DNA from 3 places in the Insulibacter thermoxylanivorax genome. Region 2 is predicted to be linked to each of the others. Evidence: predicted binding sites of a transcription regulator. Region 2 holds the regulator's gene; each other region holds the start of a gene.

Region 1 (5,548 bases), on a different contig from region 2:
GAGCCTGGCGATAACGATGATACAGATGAGCCGACGGATCCAACTGATCCGTCCGAGCCTGGTGACGGTGACAGTGAAGAACCTAAGAAGCCGGGCGGCGGAGGTCCGGGATATGTCATCATCGGCACGCCGACTCCTTCGACTCCAACCGCGAAGTATGATCTGTCGGTAGGAGAAGACGGAAGCGTTAAGATAACAGTTGAGACATCAACGAATGAAGCGGGCGTGAGGATCGCCGTGATCGATGAGAAGCTCATGGATCGGGCGATGAATGAAGCCGCGGCAGACGCAATGGCCCGCAAGCACATCATCATCGATGCGGCGGATGATACAGCAGCTGCTGATCATTATGCCATCACGATTCCGGCTAATGTGTTTGACAAGGATGCAGAAGATCTGCTTGTGACACTTCGTACCGATGCTCTGACGATGACACTGTCCAGCGATATGTTCGCAGGTGAAACGTTGGATGCGGATCAGCTCACCTTCAACATTCGCATTGTTCAGCCTGATGAACATCGCATGGTACAACTCGCTGATCGTCCAGCCTATGAAATCTTCATCTCAGATGGCGATAAGCGCATCGCTTGGAGCCATCCAAGGTCTGCTGTTCGCGTTGAGATTCCATATAAGCCGTCTGCTGCAGAAACGAACCATGAATTCATCGTCGTCTGGCATATCGATGAACAAGGAAGGATCACAACGATCACGAACGGCAGATATGCGGCGGAGACGGAGAGCGTTGCCTTCACGACAACACACTTCAGCCGGTTCGCGATTGCATACGCTGCCAAGACCTTCGCAGATCTAGCTGCATATCCTTGGGCGAAGCATGAGATTGAAGTCATGGCAGCGAAAGAAGTGATCAAAGGTGTATCCGCCGATGCATTCGCTCCGGGACAGACGCTGACGAGAGCGGACTATGCTCTGCTTCTGACAAGGGTATTTGAGCTCGAAGGCCTGGTCGATGGGATTCATGCTCAACAATTTGCTGATGTCAAACCTGGTGATTACTATTACGATGCAGTTCAGATCGCAGCAGAACTTAACATCATCAAGGGTACGGGCGACGGCAGTTTCAAACCGCGCGATCCGGTCACGCGGCAGGATATGTTTGTGATGGCAGCGCGCGCGATGCAAGCAGCAGGCAGGTGGGATGACGATGCGGGTGCAGGATTTGATCTGACGGTGTTTGAAGATCATGCGAAGATTTCGTCTTACGCAATCGATGCAATCAGAGGACTGACGAGTGCGGGACTCATCCGCGGAGACGGGACTTTAGTACGCCCGTTGGATCAAGTATCCCGTGCAGAAGCTGCGGTGCTCATCTACCGGTTGTATAACGAGGTACACGCTCGCTGATTATGTCACAGAGGAGGACGGAGACATGCCGTCCTCCTTTTTCTTGGAAATAGGCACTTCTCCCATGCGGTTTGTATATCTTGTTATATAAGAGCCTGTTAAGGGAGTGTGATAGAAGGTGCCTGTCGTGCAAGGTGTTCATATTATCTATACCGTAAGACCGGGCGATACCCTGTACTCCATCGCGCGTCGCTTCGGCAGTGAAGTCCAACTGATCGAGCAGACCAATGCGCTGTTCCCGCCGATCACAGACCCGGGATTGATCTATCCCGGTCAGGTGCTGCTGATTCCGGAGACGGGGATCGGACAGCGGCAAGAGATTACCTATATCGTCAATCCAGGCGACAGCCTGTATACGATCGGCCTGCGTTTCTCCGTCACCCCGGATATTCTCGCCGGCCTCAACCCGCAGATCACCAATATAAATCTCATCTATGCCGATCTCCCGTTGGAGGTGCCGGCCTTCATCTACAGTGTGGAACGCGGGCAGTCCCTCTACTCGATCTCGAGGGAGTTGGGGGTGCCGATGAACGCGATCATCCAGGCCAATGCCAACCGGCCTGGTTTCTCACCTGATCTGCTCTACGAGGATTATGAACTGATCATCCCGCTGCCCGCGTCCCGCAATATCCTTGTTCGCGTGCCGCTGCCCGGTTCACGGATCATGCCCGGTCAAGCCTTGGAAGGGATCGCCAGGGCTTTTGAAGCGGTGATCCATTATCAATTAATCGATGATAACCGACAATCCGTCATCTCAGAGAAAACCTTGTTGGTTTCTGAAGGGGCGCCGGCATTCGGCACCTTCTCATCTGCTTTGCGGTATGAGCGCCAGCCGACAACTTCGTCGGGAGAGCTATGGGTATATGCCCGAAGTGCGAGGGATGGACGGATCATCGATCTGGTGCAGGTGAGGGTGATTATAGGCGAGTAGGAATGAGGAGCGGAAGATCATGAAGCAGCCATACAGTCAAGCAGTCCCTTAGGAGTTTGACTCCCCAGGGACTGCTTAATTATACAACGATGGTGTATTACACGGCAGGACGGGTGCCGGGTTTGACCGCGGTGTCTTGATTGGCTGCTGTTTTCCCCTTGCGAGCGAAAACCTTCCTTAGGAACGGCATGAGGTAATAGTCGATGCCGAACCGTCCTGCATGGTGACCGGCCATGAAGATGATGCCGCCGATCAGGACCATCCATGGATTGGTGCTGATGGTGCCGGCAAAGAGGAACATGAAGTTCATCAGGAGTCCGAAGAAGGCGGCAGCGGCAGTGAGAGCGCCCAGGATTAAACCTAAGCCTACCAGAAACTCACCGACAGGGATCAAGAAGTTGATGAGTTTCACGTTCGGAAGAGCGAAATGTTCCAAAAATGCTGTATAAGTCGGATAGATCACTTCATCGCCCTTCATGACGGGATTAGCTATGACATTTTTCAGATACCCTTCTGCATTGAACCCGCCGATCAGTTTGTTCCAGCCGGCCGTCAACCAGCTCCAACCGAGATAGACGCGAAGGATCAGCAAGATGCCGGCTGCGTATATGTTTTCTCTTAAGAATTTGACCATGATCATCATCTCCTAATCATTATTTACTAAGGGTTTGATCGAAAGAAATCAATAATTGTGATTTAATTCACAGATATGAGTGAAAAAATTCACAATCCCAGGAATAAAAAGTTCGGCAGCAGATCAGGGACGATATGTTTCCCCGATTCCAAGGATTCAACCAATGGAAGTGCTTCATGCCGATCGACTCCTCTCTGCGATGGTTTGTAACTTAGATCACGATGTTGGCGTGACTTTTGTTAGTGATCTTTGTTACACTTTTACTATAACATAGATATTGGAAAATGTGAATGTGATAAATTTCACAATTATGTGAACATCACTTCGACATTTTCTGCACGATTTCACTGTGTTATGATAGCAGTGAAATTAGACAATTAGACAATCTTGGAAAGACGAGGAGAGTGTGATCATGGCAAAGGCGAAATCCGTAGTGCGCAAAGGAGACTACATCATCGTCAAGGAAAATCCGGTCTCGATGTTTCTGTTCAGCAGTACCAAATCCGCTTGGATCTGGCTGATCATCCGCTTGTATCTGGGGTATGTGTGGCTTAAGGCGGGTCTTGGCAAGTTCGGCAGCGAGGCTTGGACAGGCAGTGAAGCAGGGGCGGCGATCCGCGGGTTTGTAAACGGCGCCCTGGCGAAAGCAGAAGCAGGTGCAGATGTTTCAGGCTGGTATGCGGCATTTCTGGAACATGTGGTGCTGCCGAATGCGGCGATCTTCTCTTATCTGGTGGTCTTCGGTGAGATTGCTGTAGGACTGGGCTTGATCCTCGGACTGTTGACGGGAATCGCAGCCTTCTTCGGTGCACTGATGAATGTCAGCTTCTTGTTCGCTGGGACGCTCAGCTCGAACCCGCTGCTGTTCATCTTGGCGACGTGGATCGTGCTGGCCTGGAAGGTGGCGGGCTGGTACGGGTTGGACCGCTGGGCACTCCTCAAGCTGGGCACGCCGTGGGACTATGTTGAGGGCAAAAAATCAAAGCCCAATAAAGGTCAATCCGACGAATAATCAGAATCCTAACAATACGCATCCTGTAAACAAGAAAAGGCTGGATTCGCCCATGGGGCGGACCCAGCCTTTTGCTTGCTGCTTTACTTGAGCTGCTTTACAAACTCATGCGAAGGATCTCCTTAACATCTTCTTGGTGCAGCTCTTTGAATTGGCCGATTGGACCGAACCTTACGGCTTCTGCGGCCATCTGATCGAGATGTTCATCGCCGATGCCGACGTCGGACAGCGTTGCAGGAGCACCGATGCGGGTGAAGAACTCGCGGGTGGCTTCGATGCCGGCCAGTGCAACTTCCTCATCGCTCTTGCCGGCCGGATCGATGTTCCATACACGGGTTGCGTATTGGACGAAACGATCAACGCGTTCCTTGTAGACGTACTTCATCCAGTTCGGGAAGATGATCGCAAGTCCGGCGCCGTGTGCAATATCATAGATAGCGCTGACCTGGTGTTCGATCTCGTGCGTCGCCCAATCTCCCTGCATGCCGAGGCTGATCTGTCCGCCGTTTAAGGCCATCGTTCCGCACCACATGATATTCGCCCGCGCATCGTAATCCGTTGGCTTGGCAAGGGCGGTTTCGGCATTTTCGATGACCGTCTGCAGGATGGATTCACAGAAGCGTTCTTGCAGCGGCGTATTCGGCGTCTTGCTGAAATATTGCTCGAAGACGTGGCTCATCATATCGACGATTCCGTTAACGACATGCTCGCGCGGCACCGTGTAGGTGAGTTCGGGATCGAGGATCGAGAATCTCGGATAAGCGTGCTGGCTGCCGGAACCGCGTTTTAATTTCAATTCCCAGTTGCTGATGACGAAGTTCCCGTTCGCTTCGGAACCCGTCGCAGATAAGGTGAGGATGGTGCCGAGCGGCAGAGCAGACGCTGGCTGCGCCTTGCGCTCGAAGAAATCCCATACGTCTCCTTCATAAGGTACTCCAACGGCGATCGCCTTGGCCGCATCGATGACGCTTCCCCCGCCGACCGCCAGAATGAGCTGAACATCTTCCTTCCGGCAGATGTCGATCCCTTTGCGAACGGTCGTAACACGGGGATTCGGCTCAACACCAGGCAGTTCGAAGACCGCGGCATCGATGCTCTTGAGCTGTTCGATTACCTTGTCATAGAGACCGGTTCTTTTGATGCTTCCCCCGCCGTATACGAGAAGGACTCTCGTTCCGAAGGGCTTCACTTGTTCGGCTAGTTGACTGACAGTCCCCTTCCCGAAGATGATCTTGGTGGGGTTCTGAAACGTAAAGTTTAACATGCAGCACTCACTCCTTGGTATGTAGACTGCGCTGAATTCATCTGAAACACAGGTGATCAGATGCACAAACTTCAATCGTATTATAGCAAAAACTCCTGCAAAAGATGTTGATATTTGATGCAGGATTTATAATGTTTTGTAAAGGAATGATGCATTTTGCGGGCATGGAGACTGTGATATAATGCAGGGATAAGCTGGAAGGGGGCAGAACGGATGAAACTTGCACTGAATGTCTATTGGGGAGAGGAAGAGATCCGTCAGGCGGTGATAGATCTTAATCCGGATAAATTCGAGCCGCTGAGCGAGGAAGAGAAAGAAGCGGCTGTAGAGATGATCATTCGCGAT
Region 2 (5,548 bases):
ACTTACGGCGATACTTATGATGATAGGCGTGAGACGTAAATTCATCATCACGGCTCCTTTCTATATCACCTTCGATAAACTAGGATATATACGAATTATATTGATAGTAGTATATATCACAGTATATCACAGTCGCTTGCTGTCTGACGGATGTAAAGTGTGGAAGTCACCGGCCGAGGCGGAGTGTCTCGATCAACTTGCCGTCTTCGAAGCGTATGTAAGCATAGTAATAGATTTCGCCGTCAGGGTGCGGAACCTTGTAGTAGACTTCATAGCACAACTCGTCTTGCCAAACGCCCGGCGTCACACGAATGATCGACGCTAACGGGCTGCTGTTCAGAACGATCCGCCGCGTTTCATCCTCTGTGATTCCTTCCTCCAACGGTTTGACGATGGTTTGCTCTTCGGATACCCATACGATCTTCGCTTGTCCTTCCTCATCCATCCCTTGGATGATGAACCAGGGCTGCTCGCCGTTATAGGTTTCGGAGGACCATACTTCGATTAGCTGGCCGGCATAGACCGCCTCGCTGACGCTCATATCCCGCTGTTCCCAATACGATGCATGGATCGATACATACCAGCGATGTAAGAGGAAGAGAGCCAGAAGCACAAGGGTGACACTGCTGATGATGGCCGCCCGAATGGTACGGCGCCTGCTCTCTTCCCGCCATTCTTCCAATCTGCTTCTAGCCATTTAACCGTTCAAAGCATCTTGCCGCTTCCCAGCGGATCTGCTCTTCGTCCAGAGTCGTTAGTGCTCGATTCTTTAACAGCTGTCTGCCATCAACCCATACATCGGTAACATCATGTTGGGAAGCGGAATACACGATATGCGAAACCAGATCCGTATGCGGGATCATATGCGGTTGATCGATGTCAATGGCGATGATATCCGCTTTGCAACCGGGTTTTAAGAGTCCCACCTCATCAAGCCAGATCGACTCAGCGCCTGCGATCGTACCCATGCGAAGCGCCGTTAACGCCGGCACTACGGTCGGATCATACGTAACCCCTTTGTGCAGCAGTGCGGCCAACCGAATCTCCTCAAACATGTCCAAATTGTTGTTGCTGGCCGAGCTGTCAGTGCCCAAGGAGACTTTCACCCCGGCACGCAGCAGTTCCGGGACACGGGCGATGCCGCTTGCCAGCTTTAAATTGCTGCCAGGATTGTGGGAGACTCGCACATCATATTCAGCCAAGATGCTGATCTCCTCATCCGTCAGGTGGACGGCGTGAGCCAGCAGACAAGGCCTGTCGAACACACCGAGCTTCAGCAGATGCTCGACGGGTCTTGCGCCGTAATCCTTCACATTCTGTTCCACTTCCTTGATCGTCTCTGACATATGCGTATGGATGGGCAGATTCAGATCGCGGGAAGCCTCGACGAATTGTTCAATATAATCCGGCGGGCATGTATAAGGGGCATGCGGCGACAGCATCGTCGTGATCCGGCCATCGGCTTTGCCGTGCCATTCCTTTGCGAAGTTAACGGCATGCTGCAGCTTCGCCTGCTGCTCCTCCTTCGAGCACAGACCGATAACGCCCCGCGTCAAGACGGCGCGCATGCCCGACTCTTCCACAGCAGCGGCGATCACCTCCGTATGATCGTACATATCAACGAAGGTCGTCGTTCCGCCCTTGATCATCTCGACGATGGAGAGCAGCGAACCATAACGCACATCCTGTTCCGTGTACTTCGCTTCCATCGGCCACATATGATCTTCAAGCCATACTTGCAATGCCAGATCATCAGCATAGCCTCTTAGGAGAGACATCGGCGTGTGACCGTGGGTATTGACCAGGCCGGGCATGAACAGTTTCCCTTTGCCGCTGATCGTCTCATCCGCCTGCCAATCTTCCGGCGCCTGCCCGCCGACTTGAATGATCCGGTCATCCTCGATCAGCAGATCACCGGAGGCATACAAGTTCTGTTCATCCATCGTTAGATACAGCCCATCTTTGATCCTTATACGCAAAGCTCCCTACCTCCTGACTATTCTTCCTCTTACAAGTAATCCCAGAACTCACTCCAGATAATATGCCAAGCTTAACAGATCTGCTGTAAAATCTGCATAATGCACCCGGATGTGCTCGGGCACTTTAATGATCGTCGGCGCAAAGTTCAGGATCCCCTCAATGCCTGCCTCAACCAATTGATCAGCGACGTTCTGCGCCTCCGATGCAGGCACGGTGATGATCCCTACCCGGATGTTCTCGGCTCTAATCTTCTCATGCATCTGACTGAGCGGCAGTACAGTCAGATGATTAATCGTCTGGCCGATTTTGTCTGGATGATTATCGAAGACCGCTTGGATCTTCATATTGTCCTTCTGATACATATTGTAGTTGCAGAGGGCAACCCCCAGATTACCCGCCCCGATCAGCGCCACATTGATCGTCTGATCAAGCTTTAAGATCTGCCGGATCTTCTCGATCAAATAACTGACATCATAACCTATCCCCTTCTTGCCGAACTCTCCGAAGTACGCTAGATCCTTGCGGATCTGAGCCGGATTGAGATCAAGCCGATTGCCCAGTTCCTGAGATGACACCGTTTGAACATTTCTCATGCTCAGCTCATTCAGATAGCGAAGGTAGATCGGCAAACGACGCACGACGGTTTCGGATATTTTGAGCGAAGACTTCATACTACCCCTTCCCTTCATCGTCAAGTATATGAAGACTGCAGCCACTCTCGAATACGTGCGGCCATGTCAGCAGCAGCGGATTGCTCCATACGCGGTTTAGGCAGCGATCGCAAGAAATATTTGCCATACTGCGTATCGATCACTCGAGTATCATACACGACAACGATTCCTCTGTCATTAACCGTGCGCACAAGCCTGCCGAAGCCTTGCTTGAACTGGATAACCGCCTGCGGTACGGAATATTTCATGAATGGATTCATGTTGCGGCTCTTCATATATTCGCTCTTCGCTTCCACATAAGGGTGATTCGGCGGCTGGAAAGGCAGTCTGACGATCGCCAGAACGCTTAACGCATCACCCGGGATATCCACCCCTTCCCAGAAGCTGGAGGTGCCAAGCAGCACGCATTTGGGCGTTTCTTGGAACATGCGAATCAGCTTGCTGCGGTTTGTGCTCTCGATTCCCTGTCCAAGCACCTGCATATGGTGCTGGGTCAGGCGGTTCTTGAGCTCACCGTGCACTTGCCGCAGCATCTTGTACGAGGTGAAGAGCACCATCATCCTGCCTTCGCTGACCAGCGAGATCTCAGCCAGCGAACGAACCAGCATCTCGAGGAAGCGATTGTCGGCGTGTGAACCGCGTATGCTTGGAAAATCCCGCGGGATCAAGACAAGTGCCTGTTCATCATAACGGAACGGCGAAGGGAGCTGGACCGTCTTCACCTGTCCTTCGTCATGGGCTTCCTTAAGTCCTAGCTGTTCAACCACATAATCAAAGGTTTGATTAACGGACAAGGTGGCAGAGGTCAGCACGACGCTCTCCTTCTGATCGAATAACTGGTCCTTGAGCAGCTCACTCACATCGATCGGCACGCTCATGAACGACAGCGAGCGATGCTTGTAGAAGGCATTCGCCTCAATCCAGTAAACATAATTAGGATCATCAAGCTGGATCAAGAAGCGCAGGTGGTCTCGGATTTTCACAAGGTTCACGATATTGCCGCTGAGGTCCGTGACCGCACTCTGCAGATTGTAACTGCTCTCAGCTTCCTTCATCCCCGCTGCTACCTTCTCCAGCTTGCGGCAGATGTCCGTTAATTTCATATAGATATTGTCCTCTATATTTACGCAATCATCCCAGTTTCCAGGAAGCTGCTCTTTCTTCAAGCGCAAGACCATGCTGTTGTCCCCTTGGGAAGTGCCGGCGGTTCTCTCCGCAGCTTCGTAGAGAATTCCGGACAAGTGCTCCCAGTCCTGCTTGACCTCATGAATCACCGGGATCAATGTCTCAAGCTGCTCGGCCCATGCCTGACCTTGTTCATGGCCGCTCGCCGCCAGTTGCTCGATCAGCGGATAGATCGCCCCTGATCTCGCATCCTTCACAAGCCAGTTCAAGGGGTTCAAGAAGGAATAGTAGCTGATCTCGATCCCCATATGTTTACTGGCCGTCTGTTCGAAATGATGAGCTTCATCGATGACAAGCAGATCATAATGGGGGATAATCCGGTTCTCCGCCCGGACATCGGTCAGCAGCATCGAATGGTTGGTGATGAGGATATCCGCCTGCGCCGCTTCATTGCGCGACCGATGATAATAGCATCTCCTAAACCATGGGCAGGCGCGGTTCAAACAAGAATTGGTGTCACTTTCCACCGTTCGCCAGAATTCCTTGCCGCGGGGGTTCAGGTGCAGTTCTTCATCATCCCCGGCTTCCGTCTCCCCAAGCCATACGAGGATCTGAGCAGCGGCGATATAATGATCTCGGCTGTCATAATCACGTTGGGTTAGGCGCTGCTCAAACTTGCGCAAGCACAGATAATGGTTCCTGCCTTTGAGGAGTGCAGCTTTGAACGGGTAAGGCGAGATTTCCATGAGCAGCGGAAGATCACGCTGCCGGAGCTGCTCCTGCAGATTGATCGTATGCGTGCTGACAACGACGCGCCGCTCCTGGGACAAGCTCGTATATAGAGCAGGCAGCAGATAGGCCAGGGATTTGCCCGTGCCCGTTCCCGCTTCGATGAGCAGATGTTTGCTGTCCTGGAAGGCATCGTATACCTCGCGAATCATCGTCTCCTGCTCTTCCCTCTCCTCATAAAGCGCGAAGGAACGCTTGAGTCTCTGCTTAACGAGTTCGTAAAATTCTTCGAAGCTCAGGTCAAGAAGGACCTGCTCTGCTTCCTCTTCCCCGTCTCCCTCTCCGGCCTCCGTCCAATCGCCCGCCTTCAGATGCAGCTGGCGGAAATAGGTTCCCTCATCCATCTCCAAGTCTTGACTCATCTCACGCACGAACCTGTACTGATCGATCAAGAAGTGCAGATCGGCAAGGTCGCTGCGTCCCGCAAGCAACGAAGATAACCGCTGCAGTGTAAGCAGCGGCAGGCGGTTCAACCTGTCCAGGCATAGAAGCCATACCTTCGCCGTAGCAACGGCGTCTTGATCGGCTCGATGCGGCTTGTCCAAAGGAACGCCGAGTTCATTGCACACCATGTGAAGCCGCAAACTTCCAAGCTGAGGGTAGCAGATGCGCAGCAAATCCATCGTATCGAGCACGCGCCCAACAAAGGGAGCATACCCCGCTTCGATCAGCATGCGCTGTAAGAAATCCAAGTCAAAATTAACATTGTGCCCAACCAACATCCGGTCTTCCAGAAGCGGCAGAATCTCTGCTGCCACTTGTTCAACCCTCGGAGCTTGGTCGACCATCTGCCGGCTGATCCCCGTCAGCTGTTCGATGAATTCCGGTATCTCCTTATCCGTATATACATAAGAGGCATAAGTGCCCGTGATTTCCCCATCATCGACGAGGGCAATGCCGATCTGAATCACCGCGTCGTCGGAGCGATTGCCCGTCGTCTCTACATCGATTACTGCAAATTTCATCCCATGTTCTCCAATCTT
Region 3 (5,548 bases), on a different contig from region 2:
AAGTATTCGAAGACCAGTTGGATTGCCTTGATCGCCAGTCCGTCTGTGTAGTCATTCGCCATATTCGATACGTAAGCCTCGATGGCGTGAGTCAGCACGTCCATACCTGTATCTGCGGTAACGGTCTTCGGCACGGACATCACATAGGTCGGGTCGATGATCGCTACGTCCGGTGTAAGTTCATAGTCCGCGAGCGGGTATTTCGTATTGGCCTTCTTGTCGGTGATGACCGAGAAGGATGTCACTTCGGAACCCGTACCCGAAGTGGTCGGGATGGCGACGAATTTCGCCTTGCGGCCGAGTTTGGGATATTTGAAGACGCGCTTGCGGATATCCAAGAACTTCTGCTTCAGTCCCATGAAGTCAACATCCGGATATTCGTAGAACAGCCACATCGCCTTCGCTGCGTCCATCGGAGAACCTCCGCCCAGCGCGATGATCACGTCCGGCTGGAAGTTGCGCATCATCTCGACGCCCTTCATCACCGTCTCGATGGACGGATCCGGTTCAACCTCAGAGAAAATCTCGCTGTGTACATAATCCCGTCTCTTGCGCAGATAGTACAGTACTTTATCCACATAGCCCAGCTTCACCATACCTGGGTCCGTCACGATGAAGGCACGAGAGATCTCCGGCATCTTCTCCAGGTATTGCGTTGCATTTTTTTCAAAGTAGATTTTCGGAGGTATTTTGAACCACTGCATATTAACCCTTCTTTGTGAAATTTTCTTGATATTGATGAGATTGATCGTCGATACGTTGGTCGATACAGAGTTGCCTCCGTAGGTGCCGCAGCCAAGAGTCAGCGAAGGGATATATGCATTGTAGATGTCGCCGATTGCCCCCTGCGAAGATGGCAGGTTGGAGATGATCCGGCCTGCCAGCATCCGTTCACCAAAGGCGCGGATGACCTTCTCATCACGGGAATGAATGACCGCGGAGTGCCCTAATCCGCCGAAGCGCAGCATCTGCTCTGCCCGTTCGAATCCTTCCTCCGTGCTGTTCACCTTATAGCAGGCCAGCACTGGGCTTAACTTCTCGCGGGACAGCGGCTCTTCCGGACCTACGGTTTCTGCCTCGGCAATCAGGATCTTCGTGCCCTCCGGCACCTTTACCCCTGCCAGTTCAGCGATCTTCGCCGCCGGCATGCCGACGATCACCGGATTCACCGCACCGTTTTCTTTGATGACCACTTTCTCGACCTTGGCCTTCTCGGCTTTCGTCAGGAAGTAGCAGTTGTTGGCGATCAGTTCTTTTTTCACTTCATTGTAGATTTCCTTATCGATGATAACCGCTTGTTCCGAAGCGCAGATCATCCCGTTGTCGAAGGTCTTCGACAGGATGAGATCGGTTACGGCCTGATTGATGTTCGCCGTCTTCTCGATATAACAAGGCACGTTGCCCGGACCGACGCCAAGTGCTGGTTTGCCCGAGCTGTAAGCGGACTTCACCATGCCGGAGCCGCCTGTTGCGAGAATCAGCGATACGCCCGGATGCTGCATGAGGGCTTGCGTCTTCTCGATCGCCGGATGTTCGATCCACTGGATGCAATGCTCCGGTGCACCTGCTCTTACGGCCGCTTCATACACCACTCTCGCCGCTTCCTTGCTGCACTCTTGAGCAGACGGGTGGAAGGCGAAGATGATCGGGTTCCGCGTTTTGATCGCGATCAGGGATTTGAACATCGTCGTCGAGGTTGGGTTCGTGACCGGCGTCACTCCGGCGACCACTCCAACGGGTTCTGCGATCTCGATGATGCCTTCATATTCGTTCTCGCGGATCACGCCGACGGTTTTGTCGTATTTGATATTATTGTAGATATACTCCGTTGCGAAGATGTTCTTGATGATCTTGTCTTCATAGACGCCGCGCTTCGTTTCCTCGATGGCCAGCTTCGCCAGACGCATGTGATCGTTCAGACCTGCCAACGCCATCTCCTTCACGATGCGGTCGATGGTTTCTTGGTCGTATTCCCTAAACTTCTTCAGTGCAGCCTGCGCATTGGCAACCAGCACGTCCACTTCGTTAGCCATGTTCTGCTCGCTCATGACTTTCTCTTTGGTCGACATTTTGGTTTCCTCCTTTTTGGCGTACTCCTTTTTTTGTTGCGGCACTGGGACATTTTTTCAATTGGTATGATTGGACCTTTTTAGTCCCTAGTGGATGTTTTGCGTCCCGATTACCGTAAAAAAATTTGAGTTTTTTCAGAAAGCTTTCTTTACTCATATTATAATCGGACTTTGTGAAAAATGGAACATAGTGTCGATGACAATATTGTGAATATTTTCACATGATCGAATGTAAAGCGTTTTATTTCAGCTTATTTTGAGAAAAAATGCTCTTAAGGGAGAAAGTCCGACAAACTTCCTCAAATTTCTTTGCTTTCCCCCTACTCGCTTCCTATTCCCTCATATATAATAAAGGAAAATGCCGGTCCACGGGTGAATGGCCCGTGTCGACGTCATGAACTAATATGGGGGAGACAAGATGGAATTATTGTTATCTGCTTTGTTATACATATTCGGGCTCGGCATCGGTGAAGATGCGCGTCCGGTAACCTTCGAACAACTCGTCGCTGCAGCCATCCAATTTCACGAACAACGCCAAGTCGTCCCAGAGATCGTCGACCCTGAGACCGGAAAACTCAATGCCGCCGGCAAGATCGATCCCGATCCTGATGCTCCTAAGATCAAAGGCATCTATATGACAGGGCCTACGGCCGGGATCTCCCGTTTCGACAAGCTGATCCAACTCATCCAAGATACGGAACTCAATGCCGTCGTCATCGACGTCAAGGAAGACCACGGCTACATGACCTTCGAACCAGCAGATCCTGAGCTTAAGGCGATCGGCAACTACAAAAAGTGGATACGGGACATTCACCATGTCATGAATACGCTTAAAGAGAACGACATCTACCCAATCGCCCGCATCGTCGTCTTCAAGGATACGGTGCTGGCGAATCAGCGGCCGGATCTGTCCTTCCTGCGGCCTGACGGCACCGTCTGGCACAACGGCAAGGCCAATCCCGAAAGCTTCGTCAATCCATACATGAAGGAAGTGTGGGACTACAACATCAAAGTGGCGAAGGAAGCCGTCGCTCTTGGTTTTAGAGAGATCCAATTCGACTACGTGCGCTTCCCTGAGGGCTTTGAGACACGGGCAGATTCCTTGATCTATGCGCAGGACGAACGCTCCCGGGTCGATGTTGTAGCAGACTTCGTCAAGTATGCGCGCGAGGAACTGAACCCGCTGGATGTCCGCGTCTCTGTGGACATCTTCGGCTATGCCGCATCCGTGCCTGCAGCAGAAGGAATCGGACAGGATTTTAACAAGATCTCGACCTATGTCGACGTGATCAGTCCGATGGTCTATCCGAGCCATTACAGCACCGGCTGGTTCGGTTTGACTGTACCGGATGCCCACCCGTACGAGACAATCTTCGGTGCGATGATGGATACTCATAAGAAGCTGGAGGAGATTGCGGAGGTCAAACCGATCATCCGGCCCTGGATTCAGGATTTCACCGCCACCTGGGTGCCCGGGCACATTCGCTACGGCGTGAAAGAGATCGAGGATCAGATCCGTGCCTTGCATGATGCGGGCATCGAGGAGTTCCTCCTCTGGAATTCCAGCAACGTCTACACCGAAGGCGTTAATTATGATCTAAAATGAAGAAAGGACGGATATCCAGTATCTGGTATCCGTCCTTTCTGTTATCATATCGCACATCAACCACAAGTTCGATCTTACTGCGACAGGCGCATCGCCAGTTCATACAGCTCCATATTGAACGGACGCTTCGTATTGATGACGACTTCGATGTCTGTCAACACTTCTTCTCCGTTGATGATGCCGCAGCTCTTGCCCGATTCGCCCTCGATCAACTTGCGCACTGCGAAGTCACCGAGTCTGGATGCGAGGATGCGGTCGTTGTGCGTCGGAGTTCCGCCGCGCTGGATATGCCCCAGCACCGTTACCCGCGGTTCGATTCCGAAGCGCTCGATCTCCTCTGCGATATGTTCACCCTTGCCTACGCCTTCTGCCACAACGATGATCGAATGGCGCTTGCCGTGGGCGAAGTTCTCCCGCATACGGGTTGCGATTTGCTCCAGATCGAACTTCACCTCCGGCACCAGGATCGCTTCTGCACCGCTCGCCAGTCCCGCATACAGAGCGATGTCCCCGCAGTGTCTGCCCATGACCTCGACCACGGAAGTACGCTCATGAGAAGTCATCGTATCGCGAAGTTTATTGACCGCATCGACGACGATGCTCACCGCCGTATCGAAACCGATCGTAAAGTCAGTGAACGGAATATCGTTGTCGATCGTACCGGGCAAGCCCATCGTCTTCATGCCGAGCTTGTTCAGGATATTCGCACCGCGGTAGGAACCGTCGCCGCCGATGACGACCACGCCGTCGATCCCGTGCTTGCGCAGGTTAGCAAGGGCCTTCTGCTGGCCTTCCGGCGTCTTGAACTCTTCGCATCGAGCGGTCTGCAGAACCGTCCCGCCGCGTTGGATGATATCCCCTACACTGCGCAGATCCATCGGACGAATATCATCATTGATCAATCCTAAGAATCCTCTCTGGATCCCGTAAACCTCTAATCCATGATACAATCCGCTCCGCACAACAGAGCGAACGGCAGCGTTCATGCCCTGCGAATCACCGCCGCTGGTTAATACTGCTATCTTCTTAACTGTCATATCCTTATCCTCCTTAACTGAATAAGTTACACGCAGGTGTAACCCAAGATAACCTGTAAGACGATGCTGGTTATTAGATCAGTGAACTGCGGATCCACTTGCTGTTGATCCAGAAGAAGATGCGCGTCCAAGGGCTGTTATGCATCAATTGACGGGTGACCTTCGTTACGCCCTCCTGCCTGCTGGCCTTCGGATCCGACAGATAGAGAGCCAGCAAGCCCTCGACGATCATCAGGTGGAATCTCGCACCCGGCAGCCGCTTGCTAGTTATACTGGCCTGCTCCGCTATCTTGCGCATGCGCTCTGTCGTCTCACGGATCCCGGAGTAATAGCTGCAGAAGTTTAGATCTCCGCCGTGCTGATCCTCCTCCTGATCGATGAGATAATCCAGCAGGATGTGCAAAGCGCATATGTACGGGAAATATGCCTGATAGATCGCTTCCGCCTCTTGCTTGCTCAGCCCCTTATGACTGGCTGCGAGGAAGAGCATAAAGATGCACAGTGTGGATCCGGTTGCCGCGGCAAATTCGTTCCATTTCAGGTCCGGACACATCTCGCGATGCTCCTCCCACCAGGTGAGCAGAGCTTGCTCGCGCTCATCGGGATGAATGTGTTTGTACACCTGCAGATCCGTGTATAACCCGACGAGTTTCAACACATAGGGTTGGACGACGGAATAAGAAGGCAGCTTGCGCAGGATGGATTGGCATTCCATTACCAGGTTGTTCAGATAGCCTCCATCCTCCGTCTCACTGCGATAGCGATAGTAACCATGCAGCTCCGCCTGCGGGTCAGCTGCATCGATCATCGCTTGATGCAAAGCACGAAAATCATCA

The links. The regulator Rex, encoded in region 2, represses fermentation and respiration genes when NADH is low (regulators of the CRP and FNR family bind a similar motif). The targets are predictions, from matches to a motif close to TTGTGAAATATTTCACAA.
Region 1: a site for Rex is predicted at 3,005-3,022, ahead of PRECH8_RS05925 (DoxX family membrane protein). Genes of this name have one in related genera too.
Region 3: a site for Rex is predicted at 2,275-2,292, ahead of adhE (bifunctional acetaldehyde-CoA/alcohol dehydrogenase). Genes of this name have one in related genera too.

The regions. Positions count from the first base shown of each region.
Region 1 is NZ_BMAQ01000008.1:87,217-92,764, forward strand. It holds gene PRECH8_RS05915 (right-handed parallel beta-helix repeat-containing protein) at 1-1,362, shown strand, start outside; gene PRECH8_RS05920 (LysM peptidoglycan-binding domain-containing protein) at 1,481-2,293, shown strand; gene PRECH8_RS05925 (DoxX family membrane protein) at 2,391-2,927, opposite strand; gene PRECH8_RS05930 (DoxX family membrane protein) at 3,340-3,939, shown strand; gene PRECH8_RS05935 (iron-containing alcohol dehydrogenase) at 4,037-5,203, opposite strand; gene PRECH8_RS05940 (hypothetical protein) at 5,417-5,548, shown strand, end outside.
Region 2 is NZ_BMAQ01000001.1:214,126-219,673, reverse strand. It holds gene PRECH8_RS01100 (cell wall elongation regulator TseB-like domain-containing protein) at 167-697, opposite strand; gene PRECH8_RS01095 (amidohydrolase) at 690-1,943, opposite strand; gene PRECH8_RS01090 (redox-sensing transcriptional repressor Rex) at 2,028-2,651, opposite strand; gene dinG (ATP-dependent DNA helicase DinG) at 2,672-5,530, opposite strand.
Region 3 is NZ_BMAQ01000007.1:1,970-7,517, reverse strand. It holds gene adhE (bifunctional acetaldehyde-CoA/alcohol dehydrogenase) at 1-2,069, opposite strand, end outside; gene PRECH8_RS05510 (putative glycoside hydrolase) at 2,488-3,675, shown strand; gene pfkA (6-phosphofructokinase) at 3,750-4,712, opposite strand; gene PRECH8_RS05500 (tetraprenyl-beta-curcumene synthase family protein) at 4,786-5,548, opposite strand, start outside.